DNA from 3 places in the Nonomuraea rosea genome. Region 1 is predicted to be linked to each of the others. Evidence: riboswitches for the same ligand, from Rfam matches in the RefSeq annotation. Region 1 holds a riboswitch; each other region holds the start of a gene.
What was found. Region 1 has a riboswitch for thiamine pyrophosphate ahead of thiC (phosphomethylpyrimidine synthase ThiC). Riboswitches for the same ligand answer to the same signal wherever they lie in the genome.

Region 2: another riboswitch for thiamine pyrophosphate. It lies ahead of ABEA43_RS19805 (FAD-dependent oxidoreductase); the one in region 1 lies ahead of thiC (phosphomethylpyrimidine synthase ThiC).
Region 3: another riboswitch for thiamine pyrophosphate. It lies ahead of ABEA43_RS29150 (purine-cytosine permease family protein); the one in region 1 lies ahead of thiC (phosphomethylpyrimidine synthase ThiC).

Annotation. Positions count from the first base shown of each region.
Region 1 is NZ_BAABDQ010000051.1:21,234-26,537, reverse strand. It holds gene ABEA43_RS58985 (YbaK/prolyl-tRNA synthetase associated domain-containing protein) at 1-242, shown strand, start outside; gene ABEA43_RS58980 (cellulose binding domain-containing protein) at 229-1,284, opposite strand; gene ABEA43_RS58975 (universal stress protein) at 1,402-2,244, opposite strand; gene ABEA43_RS58970 (hypothetical protein) at 2,249-2,602, opposite strand; TPP riboswitch at 2,711-2,823, shown strand; gene thiC (phosphomethylpyrimidine synthase ThiC) at 2,816-4,372, shown strand; gene ABEA43_RS58960 (SDR family oxidoreductase) at 4,373-5,224, opposite strand.
Region 2 is NZ_BAABDQ010000007.1:297,287-302,590, reverse strand. It holds gene thiE (thiamine phosphate synthase) at 1-156, opposite strand, end outside; gene ABEA43_RS19815 (Rv2175c family DNA-binding protein) at 134-508, opposite strand; gene ABEA43_RS19810 (NAD(P)/FAD-dependent oxidoreductase) at 539-1,702, opposite strand; TPP riboswitch at 1,761-1,875, shown strand; gene ABEA43_RS19805 (FAD-dependent oxidoreductase) at 1,844-3,073, shown strand; gene thiS (sulfur carrier protein ThiS) at 3,070-3,270, shown strand; gene ABEA43_RS19795 (thiazole synthase) at 3,263-4,018, shown strand; gene pknB (Stk1 family PASTA domain-containing Ser/Thr kinase) at 4,164-5,304, shown strand, end outside.
Region 3 is NZ_BAABDQ010000013.1:246,642-251,945, forward strand. It holds gene ABEA43_RS29140 (sensor histidine kinase) at 1-596, opposite strand, end outside; gene ABEA43_RS29145 (methylated-DNA--[protein]-cysteine S-methyltransferase) at 691-1,263, shown strand; gene ABEA43_RS29150 (purine-cytosine permease family protein) at 1,249-2,583, opposite strand; TPP riboswitch at 2,574-2,688, opposite strand; gene ABEA43_RS29155 (rhodanese-like domain-containing protein) at 2,743-3,066, opposite strand; gene ABEA43_RS29160 (winged helix-turn-helix transcriptional regulator) at 3,063-3,455, opposite strand; gene ABEA43_RS29165 (MFS transporter) at 3,578-4,993, shown strand; gene ABEA43_RS29170 (Fpg/Nei family DNA glycosylase) at 4,997-5,304, opposite strand, start outside.

The DNA.
Region 1 (5,304 bases):
TGGAGGGGACGTACGTGGCCTTCGCCGCGAAGGAGAAGGCCGAGGAGCTGGCGGGCAGCGTGAGCGGGACCGTGCTGCCGTTCAGCTACGATCCCCGGCTCGAGCTGGTCGCCGATCCTTCGCTGCTGGACCAGCCCGAGCTGTACTTCAACGCCGGCCGGCTCGACCGGTCCGTGGCGCTGGTGACCGACGACTATGTGCGGCTGGCCGAGCCTCGATTGGCGTCGATCACGAGCAGCTAGGAGCAGGGGCGGTGTTGGCGCTGGTCCAGGAGGCGAGGAAGCCGAACGTGGCCGAGGCGCCGGGCGCCAGCGAGCCGTTCCAGCCCACGTTGGACACCGTCACCGCCGATCCGCTCGCGCTGAGCGTGCCGCCCCAGATCTGAGTGATCTGCTGGCCGTTGGCGAACGTCCACTTCGTCGTCCACGCGCTCATCGCCGCGCTGCCGGTGTTCTTGACGGTGACCTCGCCCTGGAAGCCGCCCTGCCACTGGCCGACGTTCTTGAAGGTGGCCGTGCAGCCGCCGGGAGGCGGAGTCACGGTGGGGGTGGGCGTAGGTGTGGGGGTCGGGGTCGGGGTGGACGTGCCGGACAGGGCGTTCACCAGCGCCGGGTACCACTTGTCGGACATCTTCTGGTCGCCGGCGGCGTTCGGGTGCACTCCGTCGTAGGTGTCCGTGCCCGTGCTGAACCCCGTCCACTGGTCCACCACCGTGATCGGCGACTGCTGGGTGGTGGTGGAGGCGGCCCAGGCGGGGATGGCGTTGTTGAAGTTCACGGCGCGCTGGGCACAGTCGGCGCAGCTGGACGGGTTCATCGGGATGATCTTGGCGACCAGGATCTTCATGCCGGGGTTGCTGGCCCGCATCTGGCTCACGAGCGTCGTGAACGCGCTGAGGATCGTCGCCGGTGCGATGTTGCTCCACACGTCGTTCGTGCCGAAGTGCATCATCACGATGTCGGGCTTGGTCGCGGCGAGCCAGCCGGTCAGCTGGTTCTGGCTCGCCACGTTGGTGGCCAGGAAGCCGCCGTGGCCCTCGTTGTCCCCGTCGTGCGTGACCCCGCAGCCCTGCGGCGGCAGGGTGCCGACGAAGTCGACGTTCGTGTAACCGGTGCTCTGAAGCCTGTTCCAGAGCAGGGCCCGCCAGCAGCCGGGGGATCCGGTGATCGAGTCGCCCAAGGGCATGATCCTGGTGGCGGCGGCACTGGCCGGCGCGGTGGTCGCGAAGATGACCGCCCCCGCCACCGCCAGCATCGCCGCCAGCACGGCGCTGGTCCTGCGCATCGTCTGCTCTCCCGTCGTAGCCTGCGCAGATCGTAGGAGCGCGCGGGTACGGCGGGAAGTGAGCCCTCGTCAGGTGGACCGGCGACCTGCGAAGACGCCGGGTGCGGCATGTAACTTTCAGCGGTGCCTGGCCACGGCGAGCGGGCAGGGGGCGTGGTGCAGCATGGCCTGGCTGACCGAGCCCATCAGCATCCCGGCGAGCTGGCCGTGCCCGCGCGAGCCCACCACGAGCAGGTCCGCGCCCGCCGCCGCTTCGCGCAGCACCTCGATGGGGTGGCCGTGCACGACCTCCGCGATCACCTCCACCTCCGGGTCGAGGTGCCCGGCCAGCACCTCCTGCAGGGTCTGCCTGGCGTCCTGCTCGCTGACGGGATCGGCGGGCGCGAAGCCGTCCGCCTGCGGCCAGGCCCAGGCCTGTACGGCGCGCAGCCGCGTACCGTGGCGTCTGGCGTAGTCGAAGCCGAAGTCGAGCGCCCGGTGCGCGCCCGGCGAGCCGTCCACCCCGACGACCACCTCCCGGCCCTGCGCGCCGCCCCCGGGGGACGGGCGGTCGCGGACCAGAACCACGTCCGTCAGAGCATGCGCCGCGATCCCGTGCGCGACGGACCCGACCAGCAGCCCGCGGACGCCGCCGATCCCGCGGCTGCCCACGACCAGCAGCTCGGCGTCGTCCGCGGCCTTGATCAGGGCGGAGCGGGGGTCGCCGGGCAGCAGGACGGTCTCCACGCCGAGCCCGGGCCGCTCGCGCAGCGCCCGGTCGCGGGCCGTGGCGAGCACGGTCTGCGCGCCTTCGCGCATCCAGCGGTTCACCTCGGCATAACGGCCGGCGGCCGGCTCGCACACCCACCTCGGGACGGCATGGGCGACCGTCAGCGGAGCCTGGCGCAGCGCGGCCTCGACGGCGGCCCAGCCGGTGGCCTCCAGCCCGGCGCGGGAGCCGTCCACCCCCACGATGATCACGACGTCAACTCCTCAGCGCGTAGCACTCCACCTCGGCACGGCGGAACGGCAGTCCCTTGTCCGTGGAGTCCTGAGCGCATTTGCGTTCGGACTTGCTGAGCCGCAGCGTGCCGCAGACGGTCACGCCGGAGTAGGTGCGGCAGTCGAGTGTGCGGTCGGTTCTGCCGATGCGATAGAGCTCCCTGACCGCCGAGCGGCATCGCGCCTTCCCCGTGTCGGCGTAGCGGCACTGGGCGGTCAGGGTGGCGTACTGCTCCTTGCTCACCTCGTGCTGGTCCATGCCGTCCCCGGAGGCGGCGGTCGCGCCGAGGGTGGCCATCATCACCACGAGTCCTGCGAAAGCGGCGATCTTTTTCATGTTTCCCCTGATGGGACCGTACCGCCAGGGGCGATCGCCAAACCTCCGGCCATGGGAGGCCCGGAAAATGGGGGGTTTCGCGCGCTATGTGGCGTGGGTACGATCACCGCCGACCAACGCGGGAGCCCGGTGCGGACCGGGCTGAGAGGACGGCTGACAGCCGCCGACCGCCAGAACCTGCTCCGGATAATGCCGGCGAAGGGAGTTTGCGCGATGAGTGACGCGCGTTTCGCAAAGATTTACACCGGTGACCTGCGGGTGCCGATGCGGCAGGTGAACCTGTCGGACGGCTCGTCGGTGACCCTGTACGACACCTCGGGCCCGTACACCGACCCCGCCGTCGAGACCGACGTCCGGCGGGGGCTGCCGCGCCTGCGGGAGCGGTGGATCGCGGCGCGCCGGGCGGCGGGCGAGCCGGTGACGCAGGTCGCCTGCGCCAGGCGGGGGCTGGTGACCAGGGAGATGGAGTTCGTGGCGGTGCGCGAGGGCGTCACCCCCGAGTTCGTACGGCAGGAGGTCGCCGCGGGCCGGGCCATCATCCCCGCGAACGTCAACCACCCCGAGTCCGAGCCGATGATCATCGGCCGCAACTTCCTCGTGAAGATCAACGCGAACATCGGCAACTCCGCCGTGACCTCCTCCATCGAGGAGGAGGTGGAGAAGATGACCTGGGCGACCCGATGGGGCGCGGACACCATCATGGACCTGTCCACCGGCGACGACATCCACGAGACCCGCGAATGGATCATCAGGAACTCCCCGGTCCCGGTCGGCACCGTGCCCATCTACCAGGCGCTGGAGAAGGTGAAAGGCCGCCCCGAGTCCCTGACGTGGGAGGTCTACCGTGACACCCTGATCGAGCAGTGCGAGCAGGGCGTCGACTACGTGACCGTGCACGCGGGGGTGCGGCTGGCGTACGTGCCGCTCACCGCGCGCCGCAAGACCGGCATCGTCTCGCGCGGCGGCTCGATCATGGCCGCCTGGTGCCTGGCGCACCACCGCGAGAGCTTCCTGTACGAGAACTTCGACGAGATGTGCGAGCTCCTGGCCCGCTACGACGTGTCGTTCTCGCTCGGCGACGGGCTGCGTCCCGGGTCGATCGCGGACGCCAACGACGAGGCCCAGTTCGCCGAGCTGCGCACGCTCGGGGAGCTGACCGGGATCGCGCGGGCGCACGACGTCCAGGTGATGATCGAGGGGCCGGGGCACGTGCCCATGCACAAGATCAAGGAGAACGTCGACCTGCAGCGCGAGCTCTGCGACGACGCGCCGTTCTACACGCTCGGGCCGCTCGTGACCGACATCGCGCCCGGCTACGACCACATCACCTCGGGCATCGGGGCCGCCATGATCGGCTGGTACGGCACCGCCATGCTCTGCTACGTCACCCCCAAGGAGCACCTCGGCCTGCCGAACAGGGACGACGTCAAGACGGGCGTGATCACGTACAAGATCGCGGCCCACGCGGCGGACCTGGCCAAGGGGCATCCGCAGGCGCAGGCGTGGGACGACGCGCTGTCGGACGCCCGGTTCGAGTTCCGCTGGGAGGACCAGTTCGACCTGGCGCTCGATCCTGACACGGCGCGGGCGTTCCACGACGAGACGCTGCCCGCCGCGCCCGCCAAGACGGCGCACTTCTGCTCGATGTGCGGCCCCAAGTTCTGCTCCATGCGGATCAGCCACGACATCAGGCAGGACGCGATCGAGGCGGGGCTGGCGGAGAAGGCGGCCGAGTTCAGGCGGCGCGGCCTGAACCTGTACGTCGACTAGCTAGCCCGGAAGTGTCTCGCCGCCGATCGGAGCCAGGACCTCGCCCGTGTAGTACGAGGACAGCCGGTCGGCGGCGAAGAACACGTACGAAGGGGCGATCTCGTCCGGGTCGGCGGGCCGCTGCATCGGCACGTGCTCGCCGAACTTCCCGACCTTCTCCGCCGGCAGCGTCGCCGGGATCAGCGGCGTCCAGACCGGTCCCGGGGCCACGGCGTTGACCCTGATGCCGCGTTCGACCAGGTTCTGGGCCATGGAGTAGGTGAAGGCGTTGATCGCGCCCTTGGTGGTGGCGTAGTCGATGAGCGTCTTGTTGCCGCGCAGGCCGTTGATGGAGGAGGTGTTGATGATCGCGCCGCCCTCCCTCAGGTGGGGGAGCGCGGCCTTGGTGACGCGGTAGTAGCTGTGGATGTTCACCTCGAACGTGTGCTCCCACTGCTCGTCCGGCAGGTCCTCCAGGCCGTCGACCGGCTGCTGGTAGGCCACGTTGTTCACCAGCACGTCCAGGCCGCCGAGCTCCGAGACCGCCTGCTCGACGACGGAGGCGCAGTGGTCGCGGTCGGCGAGGTCGCCGGGCAGCAGCACGCAGCGCCGCCCGGCCGCCTCGACCAGCTTGCGGGTGTGGCCGGCGTCGTCGTGCTCGCTCAGGTAGGCGATCGCGACGTCGGCGCCCTCCTTGGCGAAGGCCACGGCGACCGCCCGGCCGATGCCCGAGTCACCCCCGGTGATCAACGCCTTCCTGCCGCTCAGCAGGTCGCGGCCGACGTAGTCCCGCATCTCGTCACGTGGCTGCGGGCTCATCTCGCCCGTACGGCCCGGGTAGGGCTGGCGCTGCGGCGGTGGTGTCTGCGACATGCCACCGGCCTGCCCTTGATCGGGTATGGCTAACGCCATCGCGTCGGTTTCAGATCCTTCGAAGTGAGGCGGTCGCCTAC
Region 2 (5,304 bases), on a different contig from region 1:
GAGTTCTTCGCGTGCCTCCAGGCCCTTCTCCCGCAGCTGGATGATGTCCACGCCGTTGGCCAGCACCGAGTCGAGGAACTCTGCCAGGTCGCCGCGGTCGCGGCGGCCGTCCGTGCAGAGATAGAGGCGGGCCTCAGAAACCGAGGGCTTGGGCACGCCGCTTGACCTCTGTGTGACGGCCGGCCCTGATCGCCTCAATGGGCGACCCTGGCAGGGACTCGTCTGGGGTGAAGAGCCAGCGCAACGACTCCACATCGTCGTAGCCGGCGTCCAGCAGCACGGTCAGTGTGCCGGGCAGGCCCTTCATCACGTCCTTTCCATCCAGGAACACCGCAGGCACCTGTGGCCCGCCGCCCCCTCGGCGCACGCCTAGGAGCTTGTGGTCCTTGAGGAGTTGCTTGGCCCGCCCTAGCGATAGGTCCAGGCGCGAGGCCACTTCGGGGAGAGTGAGCCACTCGTCAACGAGCTGGTCGGTCTCCCGGTCGATCTGTGCAACAGAAAGCGTCACGAAACCACAACTACCACATGCCGTGCTTGCTCAAACAACACAATCCCGTAGGGAGACCTCTGGATCTACCAGGCGTTCCACGTCGAGACGGTGTCCGGCGTCGATGATTCTGCGCCCCTGTACGAGGTCGCGCGGCCGATCCACGGCGAGCACGGCGGCGAGGGCGTCGTCGCCGGTGAGCCAGACGGCCGACCACTTGCCGCCGGGATCGCCGCGGTAGACGAGGCGCTCTCCGGCCGGATGGTGGCCCGCGTACTGGACCATGTGCCCGAACTGCTCCGACCAGAAGTACGGCACCGGATCGTAGGCGACCTCCTCCCCCAGCAGGCTCGCCGCGGCGATCTCGGGGGCGTTGAGCGCGGTGTCCCAGTGCTCGACCCTGAGCCTGGTCTGCCAGCGGCGCGACCACCAGGCCGCGCAGTCGCCGACGGCGACGGTGTTCGGCAGCGAGGTGCGCAGGTATTCGTCGGTGACGACGCCGTTGTGCAGGTCGATGTCGGCGTCGGCCAGCCAGCCGATCGCCGGGCGGACGCCGATGCCGGTGACGACCACGTGGGCATCGACGAACTCGCCGCCCACCAGCCGCACGCCGCCCTCGTCCACCGAGTCGACCATGGTCTCCAGGCGCAGGTCGATGCCGTCGTACCAGGGCTCGGTGCGGGCGCCGAGCTCGGCGCCGACGGCGGTGGCGAGCGGGGCGGGGCCCGCCTCGACGACCGTCACGACGCAGCCCGCGCGACGGGCGGCGGTGGCCACCTCGGCGCCGATCCATCCGGCGCCGATGATCGCGACGCGGGCGCCGGGGACGAGCATGGCCCTGAGCTCGTGGGCGTCGTCGAGGGTGCGCAGCACGTGCTGGGGGCCGTCGCCGGGCAGCGTGATCGGCTCGGCTCCGGTGGCGATCACCAGGCCGTCGTAGCCCAGCTCGCCCTCGGTGGTCTCGACGACGCCGCTGCGCAGGGACTTGGCGCTGACGCCCGGCCAGAAGTCGACCTCCATCGCGGCCAGGTCGGCCTCGACGAAGCTGGTGTCGGCGTCGCCGAGCAGCACGGCCTTGGACAGGGGCGGGCGGTCGTAGGGGCGATGCCGTTCTTCGCCTATCAGGGTGATCCTGCCGTTGAATCCCCGTCCGCGCAGCGCCTCCACCGTGCGTACCCCGGCCAGTCCCGCTCCTACCACCACGACATGGTTCACGTTCATGACCATAACGGGGGCGGTGTCTGGACGCCGCACCGAGGCCGTAGGCTGTGGAGGAGAGACGCGCGGGAGTCCGGCGTGACCGGGCTGAGAGGAAGGCTGCACGGGCCTTCGACCGCAAGACACCTGATCCGGATCATGCCGGCGAAGGGAGCGCAGGTGGACGTGATCGTGGGTGGCGGGGTCGTCGGGCTGTCCGTCGCCTGGCGGCTGGCTCGCGCGGGGCGGCCCGTCACCGTGGTGGATCCGGCTCCGGCCTCCGGGGCCTCGCACGCGGCTGCGGGGATGCTGGCCCCGGTCAGCGAGGTCACCTACACGGAGGCGCCGTTGCTGCGGCTCGGGGTGGCCTCGTTGCGCCGCTGGCCGGCGTTCGCCGCCGAGCTGGCCGCCGACGCGGGGCTCGGTGATCCGCGGACCGGGCTGGACCTGCGCTCCGAGGGGACGCTCGACGTGGCGTTCGGGGCCGACGACCTGGTGGCGCTGGATGAGCTGGCGGCGTACATGGACAAGCTCGGGCTGCCGGTCGAGCGGCTGACCGGGCGCGAGTGCCGCCGTCTGGAGCCCATGCTGGCGCCTTCCGTGCGCGGCGGGCTGCTGGCTCCCGGCGACGCCTGGGTGGATCCGCGCCGCGTGACGGCGGCGCTGCTCGCCGCTCTGGAACGGCTGGACGTGCCGCTGGTACGTGAGCACGCCACCGGGCTCCTCCGCGAGGACGCCGGCCGGGACGGCACGGGCGACGGCGATGACGGCGATCGCGCCGGCCGGGGCAGCATGGGTGGCGATCGCCCAGGACTGAGCGGTGGAACGGGCGGCGGGAGCGGTGGCAGGGTCGTGGGGGTGCGGCTTCGGGATGCGCCGGACATATCGGCTGATCGGGTGATCCTGGCGGCCGGGGCGTGGAGTGCCGAGCTGGCCGACGTGCCGGTGCGGCCGGTCAAGGGGCAGATCATGCGGTTGCGTTCCCCGCAGCCGCTGCTCGGCCGATGCGTGCGCGGCACCGTGCACGGCGCGTCCGTCTACCTCGTCCCCAGGGGCGACGGCGAGCTGGTGGTCGGGGCCACTCAGGAGGAGATGGGGTTCGACACCAGGGTGACCGCGGGCGGGCTCTACGAGCTGCTGCGCGACGCCAGGGAGCTGGTGCCGGGCGTCACCGAGCTGGAGGTCGCCGACGTGGTGGCGGGCCTGCGGCCGGGCACGCCGGACAATCTGCCGCTCATCGGCCCGAGCGGCACGCCGGGGCTCACGCTGGCCACCGGGCACCACCGGGGCGGCGTGCTGCTGGCCCCGCTCACCGCGGCCGTCCTGCTGGGCGAGGAGAGTGAGGCGGCGACATTGTGCTCACCCGCGAGATTTCGGGATATTTCATGAACGTGACGATCAACGGAGCTGCGCACGAGGTGGCCGACGGCACGACCGTGGCGCAGGCCGTACGCACATTGACGACGGCCACCACCGGAGTGGCCGTGGCCGTGAACGACGAGGTGGTCACGCGGAGCACGTGGGAGACGACGGTGCTCGGCGACAGTGACCGCATGGAGGTGCTGACGGCGGTGCAAGGTGGATGATCTGATCATCGCCGGGGAGAAGTTCGCTTCCCGGCTCATCATGGGGACCGGGGGCGCGCCCTCGCTGGAGGTGCTCGACCAGGCACTGGCCGCCTCGGGGACCGAGCTGACCACGGTGGCCATGCGGCGGCTCGACCCGGGCGCCCGCGGCTCGGTCCTGGACGTGCTGCGCGACCGGGACATCAAGGTGCTCCCGAACACGGCCGGCTGCTTCACCGCGGGCGAGGCCGTGCTGACGGCGCGGCTGGCCAGGGAGGCGCTCGGCACGAACTGGGTCAAGCTGGAGGTCATCGCCGACGAGCGGACGCTGCTGCCCGACCCGATCGAGACGTTCGACGCGGCGGAGCGGCTGGTGGCGGACGGGTTCGTGGTGCTGCCGTACATCGGCGACGACCCGGTGCTGGCCCGGCGGCTGGAGCAGGCGGGCTGCGCGGCGGTGATGCCGCTGGGCGCGCCGATCGGCTCCGGCCTGGGCATCCGCAACCCGCACAACATCGAGCTGATCGTGGAGTCCGCCTCCGTGCCGGTCATCCTCGACGCGGGCATCGGCACCGCCAGCGACGCCGCCCTGGCGATGGAGCTCGGCTGCGACGCCGTGCTGCTGGCCACGGCGGTCACCAGGGCGCAGCGGCCCGATCTCATGGCGGCGGCCATGAAGGCGGCCGTGACGGCGGGACGGCTGGCGCGCCAGGCGGGCCGCATCCCGCGCAGACGCTACGCCGAGGCGTCCTCCCCGACGACGCCATGACCTGACCCGCGCCGGCCCGCTGGCGTCGTAGCCCCTGGCGGGAGGCGGTCCGGCGGCGTCGTGGCGGGCCGAAACGAGCACGGGTCCGCATCGGTTTCGGGCAGGCGGGCCCTGCCAGTGGCAAAACGCCCGTAAACTCAGCGGGGTGGATACGACGACTGCGGACCCCCTGGTCGGGCGGCTCCTCGACGGGCGCTACCGTATCGAGAGCCGGATCGCCCGGGGCGGTATGGCGACCGTCTACCTTGCGCTGGACATCCGGCTCGACCGGACGGTGGCGCTGAAGGTCATGCATCCTTCGCTCGCCGAGGATCCCGCCTTCGTCAGGCGGTTCATCGGCGAGGCGAAGTCGGTGGCCAGTCTCTCTCACCCCAACGTGGTGCACGTCTTCGACCAGGGCACCGACACGGACGTCGTCTACCTGTCGATGGAATACGTGCCCGGCAGGACGCTGCGCGACATCCTGCGCGACCGCGGCAGGCTGCCTGCCCGGGAGGCGCTCGAGATCATGATCCCGGTGCTCGCCGCCCTCGGCGCGGCCCACCAGGCCGGGATGGTCCACCGCGACGTGAAGCCGGAAAACGTCCTGATGACCGACGACGGCCGGGTCAAGGTCGTCGACTTCGGCCTGGCCAGGGCCATCGAGGCGACGAACCAGACCCGTACCGGCGTGATGATCGGCACGATCGCCTACATGTCGCCCGAGCAGGTGACGACGGGCGGCGCCGACGTGCGCAGCGACGTCTACGCCGCCGGCATCATGCTGTTCGAGCTGGTGACGGGACAGCAGCCGTACGACGGCGAGACGCCGATGTCGGTGGCCTACCGGCACGTCCACGACACGGTGCCGGCGCCGTCGTCGTTCGTGCCGGAGGTGCCGCCGCTGGTCGACACGCTGGTGGCGCACGCGACGGCCCGCGACCCGCAGGATCGGCCGGCCGACGCGACCGCGATGCTGGTGGCGGCCGTGGACGCGCACCGGATGCTGCCGCGGGTGACCAATCCGCAGATGTCCCGGCCCCAGCCGCACGCCGGCCCGGCCACGGCGTCGATGCCGCAGGCCGCGCCCATGCACACGCTGATCCAGCCGCGGGCGGAAGAGCCGCGGAAGCGCGGGTTCAGGCCCAACTGGTTCCTGGTGGTGCTCGCCGCCGCGATGGTGGTCGCGATCGGCGTGACCGGGTGGTTCTTCTCGCAGACCGACTACGTCGCCGTGCCCAGCCTGGTCGGCAAGAACCTGGCGGTGGCCGAGAAGAACATCCACGCCCTCGGTCTCATCGCGAAGA
Region 3 (5,304 bases), on a different contig from region 1:
GTGGTGGTCCCTCTGATGCTCTCAGGCAGCCGGTACGTGCTGACCAGCCGCAGCCGATCCTCCTCGATCAGCACGAACCCGCCCGCGTCGGCCCCCGTGAGCTCCGTAAGACTCGCCGAGATCCGGTCGAGCACGGCGGACAGCTCCAGCTCGGAGTTGATGTCACCGACCACGTCGGTGAGCCTGCGCACGAGCCTGGCCCGGCGCGCCATGCGGTTCCTGGCCACCTCGTCGGCCTGCGCCAGATGGTGCACGCAGACGTAGCCGGCCACGGCGCTGCCCAGACGCAGCGCGCTGATGTCCACCCGCACGTCGAGCATGGTCCCGTCGCTGCGCAGGCGCTTGGTACGCAGCGAGACCTGCCCGCCGGTGCGTACGCGTTCGAGCACCGCGTTGTGCTCGGCCTTCAGCTCGCCCGGCACGATCGGCGCCCTGCGCCCGAGCATCTCCTCCGCCGTCCACCCGAAGAGCCGCTCGGCGGCGTCGTTCCAGACAAGGACACTCTGATCCCTGTCGAGCGCCACGACGGCATTGGGCGAGCTGGCGAGCACCGCACGAGCGATCTCGTCGTCACTACCGGCCCATTCGTCCCCCACTCCTCCATAGTGCACGTGGCGCGGTGGGTGCGTCGGGCGATCCGTCCGATACGCTGCGGTCACGGTGATTCCCGGCGGGTGGGAGGGTGAGGCTATGTCGAGCGGCGATCTCGATGCCCTGCTGCGCGTGACCTCCAGCACCTACAAGGGTGAGACACCGCCGGACATCGCGTTCGGCACCTATGACGGCGCCGTGGGCAGAATGGTGCTCGCCGTGACCGGCAAGGGCATCGCGGCCTGCAGCTTCGAGCCGGAAAACAGCGTGTTCGAGCTGCTCAGCAGGCATGTGGGCACGTTCATCGGGCCCGATCCGCGGCGGCTCGACCCGGTGCGCAGAGAGCTGGACGCCTACTTCTCCGGCCGCCTGCGGGCGTTCGCCACGCCGGTGGACCTGTCGCTGGCCACATCCTTCGCCCGCACGGTGCTGCAGAAGACGATGGGCGTCCCCTACGGCACGACGACCACGTTCGAGCGGATCGGCGAGAGCATCGGCAGGCCGCGCGCGCTGCGGGCGATCGGCAACGCGCTGGCCTCCAACCCGATCTGCGTGATCGTGCCGTGCCACCGGGCGGTGCGCGAGGACGGCGAGCTCGGCGACTACGCGGGTGGCGTGGCCGCCAAGCAGCACCTGCTCAACGTGGAAAGGCGCACCTCAGCGGGCGGATGAGCGCCGTCGCGGCCAGCCGATGAGCAGCGTCACCACGGCGGCCACGAGGGCCGCGCCCAGCGCGCCGTTCATCCAGGTCTGCCGGGTGAAGCCGATCAGCTCGCGGGCCGACTGCCAGAGCCCGTCCCACGCCGCGACGGTGGGGGTGGAGGTCGTCAGCCAGTAGGCGACGAAGCCGAGCGCCCACGGCACCAGCATCGACCAGCGCGAGGGCGCGTTCTCCGCGGTGTTCCAGCGGTGGGAGCCGCCGAGCAGGAAATAGTCGACCGCCAGCACCGCGAACATCGGCACGAACACCGCCCCGATCACGCCCAGGAACGCGCCGTACGACGTGACGTCCACCACGAGGGCGATCGCGACCGTCAGGATCCCGATCGCGACCGAGAAGACGCGCCGGTCCACGCGCGGCATCAGGTTCTGCAGCGAGACGGTGGTGGAGTAGACGTTGGCGAAGGACTGGTCGGTCTCACGCAGCACCAGGATGCCGAAGAACAGCGCGCCCAGCGGCACCGCCACGAAGGGCGCGAACACCGCCGTGCTGTCGGCCTGCACCGCGCCCGCGCCGGCCATCGCCACCGCGTAGACGCCCAGCCCCAGGCAGGCCACCTGCGCCAGCGTGTAACCGCCGACCACGCCGGCGAACGCGGCCCTGCTCGACCTGGAGTGCCTGGCGAAGTCGGCGGCCATCGGCACCCACGACACCGACAGGGCGATCACGTAGTCCACGGCCGGGGCGAACGCCGTCCACGACCCCCCGGTCTGCGGCTGGGCCTCGGTCAGGAAGAACCAGCCGAACCAGATCAGCGACACGATCACGCCGACGGTGACGTACCGGCGCAGGAGGCGGATCGAGCCGAGCGGCCAGATCGTGAGCGCCGTGGTGAGCACCCCCGCCACGATCACCCACACCTGGTACGGCACCGACCCGAAGATCGCGGTCGCGGCCTTGGCGATCACCCAGAGCTCGAAGGCGCCCCAGCCGAGCATCTGCACGATGTTCAGCACCGTGGGCGCGTAGGAGATCTTCGCCCCGAACAGCCCGCGCAGCAGCACCATCGCCGGCTGCCCGGTCCGTGTGCCGGGGATGGCGGACAGGCCCACCATGGCCGTGCCGATCAGGCTGCCGACCACCGCCGCCGCGAGGGCGGCGGCGAGGCTCAGCGGGGCATTGCCGAGCGGGTCGAGCAGGAACAGCGCCCCGGAGAAGCCCAGCAGGCTGACACCGAGATTCGCCCAGAGCGCACCCTGGTCGAGCACGCCCAGCGTCTTCGGTGGCCGTCCTTCGAGGGTCAGCGGAACTTCGTCGACGGCATGCGACATCGCACACTCCCTACGCCGGCATTACCCGGACAGGTTCAGGCGGTCGGCAGCGGACCAGTTGCTGCCCTCTCAGCCCGGCGACCCCGAGCTCCCGCGACGATCTGTAGTTAGCGACCTCATGATGCCTCAATGGCGGCGAAACCGCCATAGTGGGTGACTTCAGGCGACGAACGGCTCCTGGCCGGTCTCGCTGACCATCGGACGCTGCGCGGACTCCCACGACTGCATGCCGCCGCCGACGTTGACCGCGTCGCGCCCGAGCTGGTTGAGCCACGCCGCGACCTGCAAGGACCGGCCGCCCACCCGGCAGACGACGTAGATCGTACGGTCGCCGGGCACTTCCTCGACCCGGCCCTGGATCTGCGTCATGGGGATGTGCACGGCCTCCGGCGCGTGCCCCGCCAGCCATTCGTCCTGCTCACGGACGTCGAGCAGATAGGCGTCGGCGGGAATGGCACTGGCCTCGATCTCAGGAACGGTCATGACTCCATTGTCGCGCGTCGCGCATCGTAGGAAACACGCGCCTCGGCGATCTCCTCCTGATGCTCCTCGGTCCAAGTGACCAGGGACTTGATGGTCTGGTGGAGGGTGCGGCCGAGCGGCGTCAGCGCATAGTCCACCCGGGGCGGCACGACGGGGTGGACCGTGCGGGTGACCAGGCCGTCGCGTTCGAGCTGGCGCAGGGTCACGCTCAGCATGCGCTGGCTGACGCCGTCGATCTCGCGGCGGAGCTGGGTGAAGCGCAGGCTCTGGCAGTCGAGCAGGGCGATGACGAGCAGCGACCACTTGTCCGCGATGCGGTCGAGGATCTGGCGGACCTCGCAGCCCTCGCGGACGTCCCATTGGCGCACGTCGTAGTCGTCGTCGTCCATGGTGCCTTCGCAGTAACCGAGTGATTCCAAAGTGCCGTCTTCCACGAGATTCCATGTTGCCGCATGATGTGGACGGTTACAAGAGAGAACCGACCTGCCTAAAGGTAACCGGGGGTTTTGTCATGGCGATGCCTGCCCGCTCGTGGGGCGTACTGATCGTTTTGTGTGGGGCCATATTTCTGGAGGGCATCGACGTCGGCATGCTGAACGTCGCCCTCCCGGCCATCCGGGCCGACCTCGGGCTGTCCACGGGGCTGCTGAGCGGGGTGGTGAGCGCGTACGTGCTCGGGTACGGCGGGTTCATGCTGCTCGGCGGGCGGGCGGCAGACCTGCTGGGCAGGCGGCGGATGTTCCTGCTCTGGCTGGGGGTGTTCCTGGTCTTCTCCGGGCTCGGCGGCTTCGCGAACGAGGGCTGGGTGCTGCTGGTGGCCAGGTTCGTGACAGGGGTGGCCGCCGCGTTCATGACGCCCGCCGGGCTCTCCCTGGTCACCACCAGTTTTCCCGAGGGCAGGCAGCGCAACAAGGCCCTGCTGATCTACGCGGGCACCGCGGCCGCGGGCTTCGCGCTGGGGCTGGTGGCCGGTGGCGTGCTGACCGCGTTCGGCTGGCGCTGGGTGTTCTTCGCGCCCGTCCTGCTGTCGCTGGTGATCCTTCTGGCCGCGATCCCGCTGCTGAAGGAGCCCGCCGCCGAGCGGCCGCCGGTCGCGGGCTTCGACGTGGCGGGCGCGGCGAGCGTCACGGGCGCGATGATGCTGCTGGTCTACGGCGTGGTACGCCTGGAGCACCCGGCCGACGGCCTGCCGCTGACCATCGGGGTCTTCGCCGGCGGCCTGGCGCTGCTGGGGGCGTTCGTCGCCATCGAACGCCGCTCGGCCAGCCCGCTGGTCCGCTTCGGCATCTTCAGATCGGCCGCGCTGGTCCGGGCGAACCTGACGGCGGCCCTGCTCACGGCCTCGTTCTTCGGCTTCCAGTTCCTGGTCACGCTCTACCTTCAGGAGCTGCGCGGCTGGTCGACCATCGAGACGGGGCTGGCGCTGCTCGCGGCCGCCGCCGACGTGGTGCTCGCCCCGACGCTCACCCCTTGGCTGGTCAACCGGTACGGCAACGCCAAGGTCGTGCTCGGCGGGCTGCTGTCGGGCCTGCTGGCGTACGCGCTCTTCCTCGGCGTCGGCCTGGACTGGGCGTACGCGGCCATGCTGCCGTCGATGCTGCTGATCGGCCTGATGTTCGCCTTCGTCTACGGGCCGCTCACCATCGTGGCCACGGACGGCATCGCGGAGCACGAGCAGGGCCTGGCCGGCGGCCTCATCAACTCCTCGTTCCAGTTCGGGGCGGCGCTCGGCCTGTCGGTGGTCACCGCGGTCAACGTGGCCGCGCTCGGTGACGCGACCTCGGCCCAGGCCGGGCTGGCCGCCATGCGCACGGCGCTGGTGGTGCCGGTGACGGCCACGCTGTTCGCCGCGCTCATAGCCGTCGCCGGGCTGCGCTCCAGGGCCGGGCGCCCGCGGGCGGAGGAGCGGGTGTCCGTCGGCGCCTGAGCGCTACTTCAGCAGCCGGGAGAGCCGCCGGTCGGCCAGCGGCTTCCCGCCGGTCTGGCAGGTGGGGCAGTATTGCAGCGCGGAGTCGGCGAACGACACCTCACGGATCGTGTCGCCGCACACGTCGCAGGGCTGCCCCGCCCGGTTGTGGACCCGGAGCCCCGACTTCTTCTCCGCCTTGAGGTCCTTGGCCGCCAGCCCGTGCGCGCGCTCGACCGCGTCCCTGAGCGTGGTGATGATGGCCTCGTGCAGATCGGCGATCTGCGCGTCGGTCAGCGTCGCCGAGATCTTGAACGGGGACATCTTGGCCG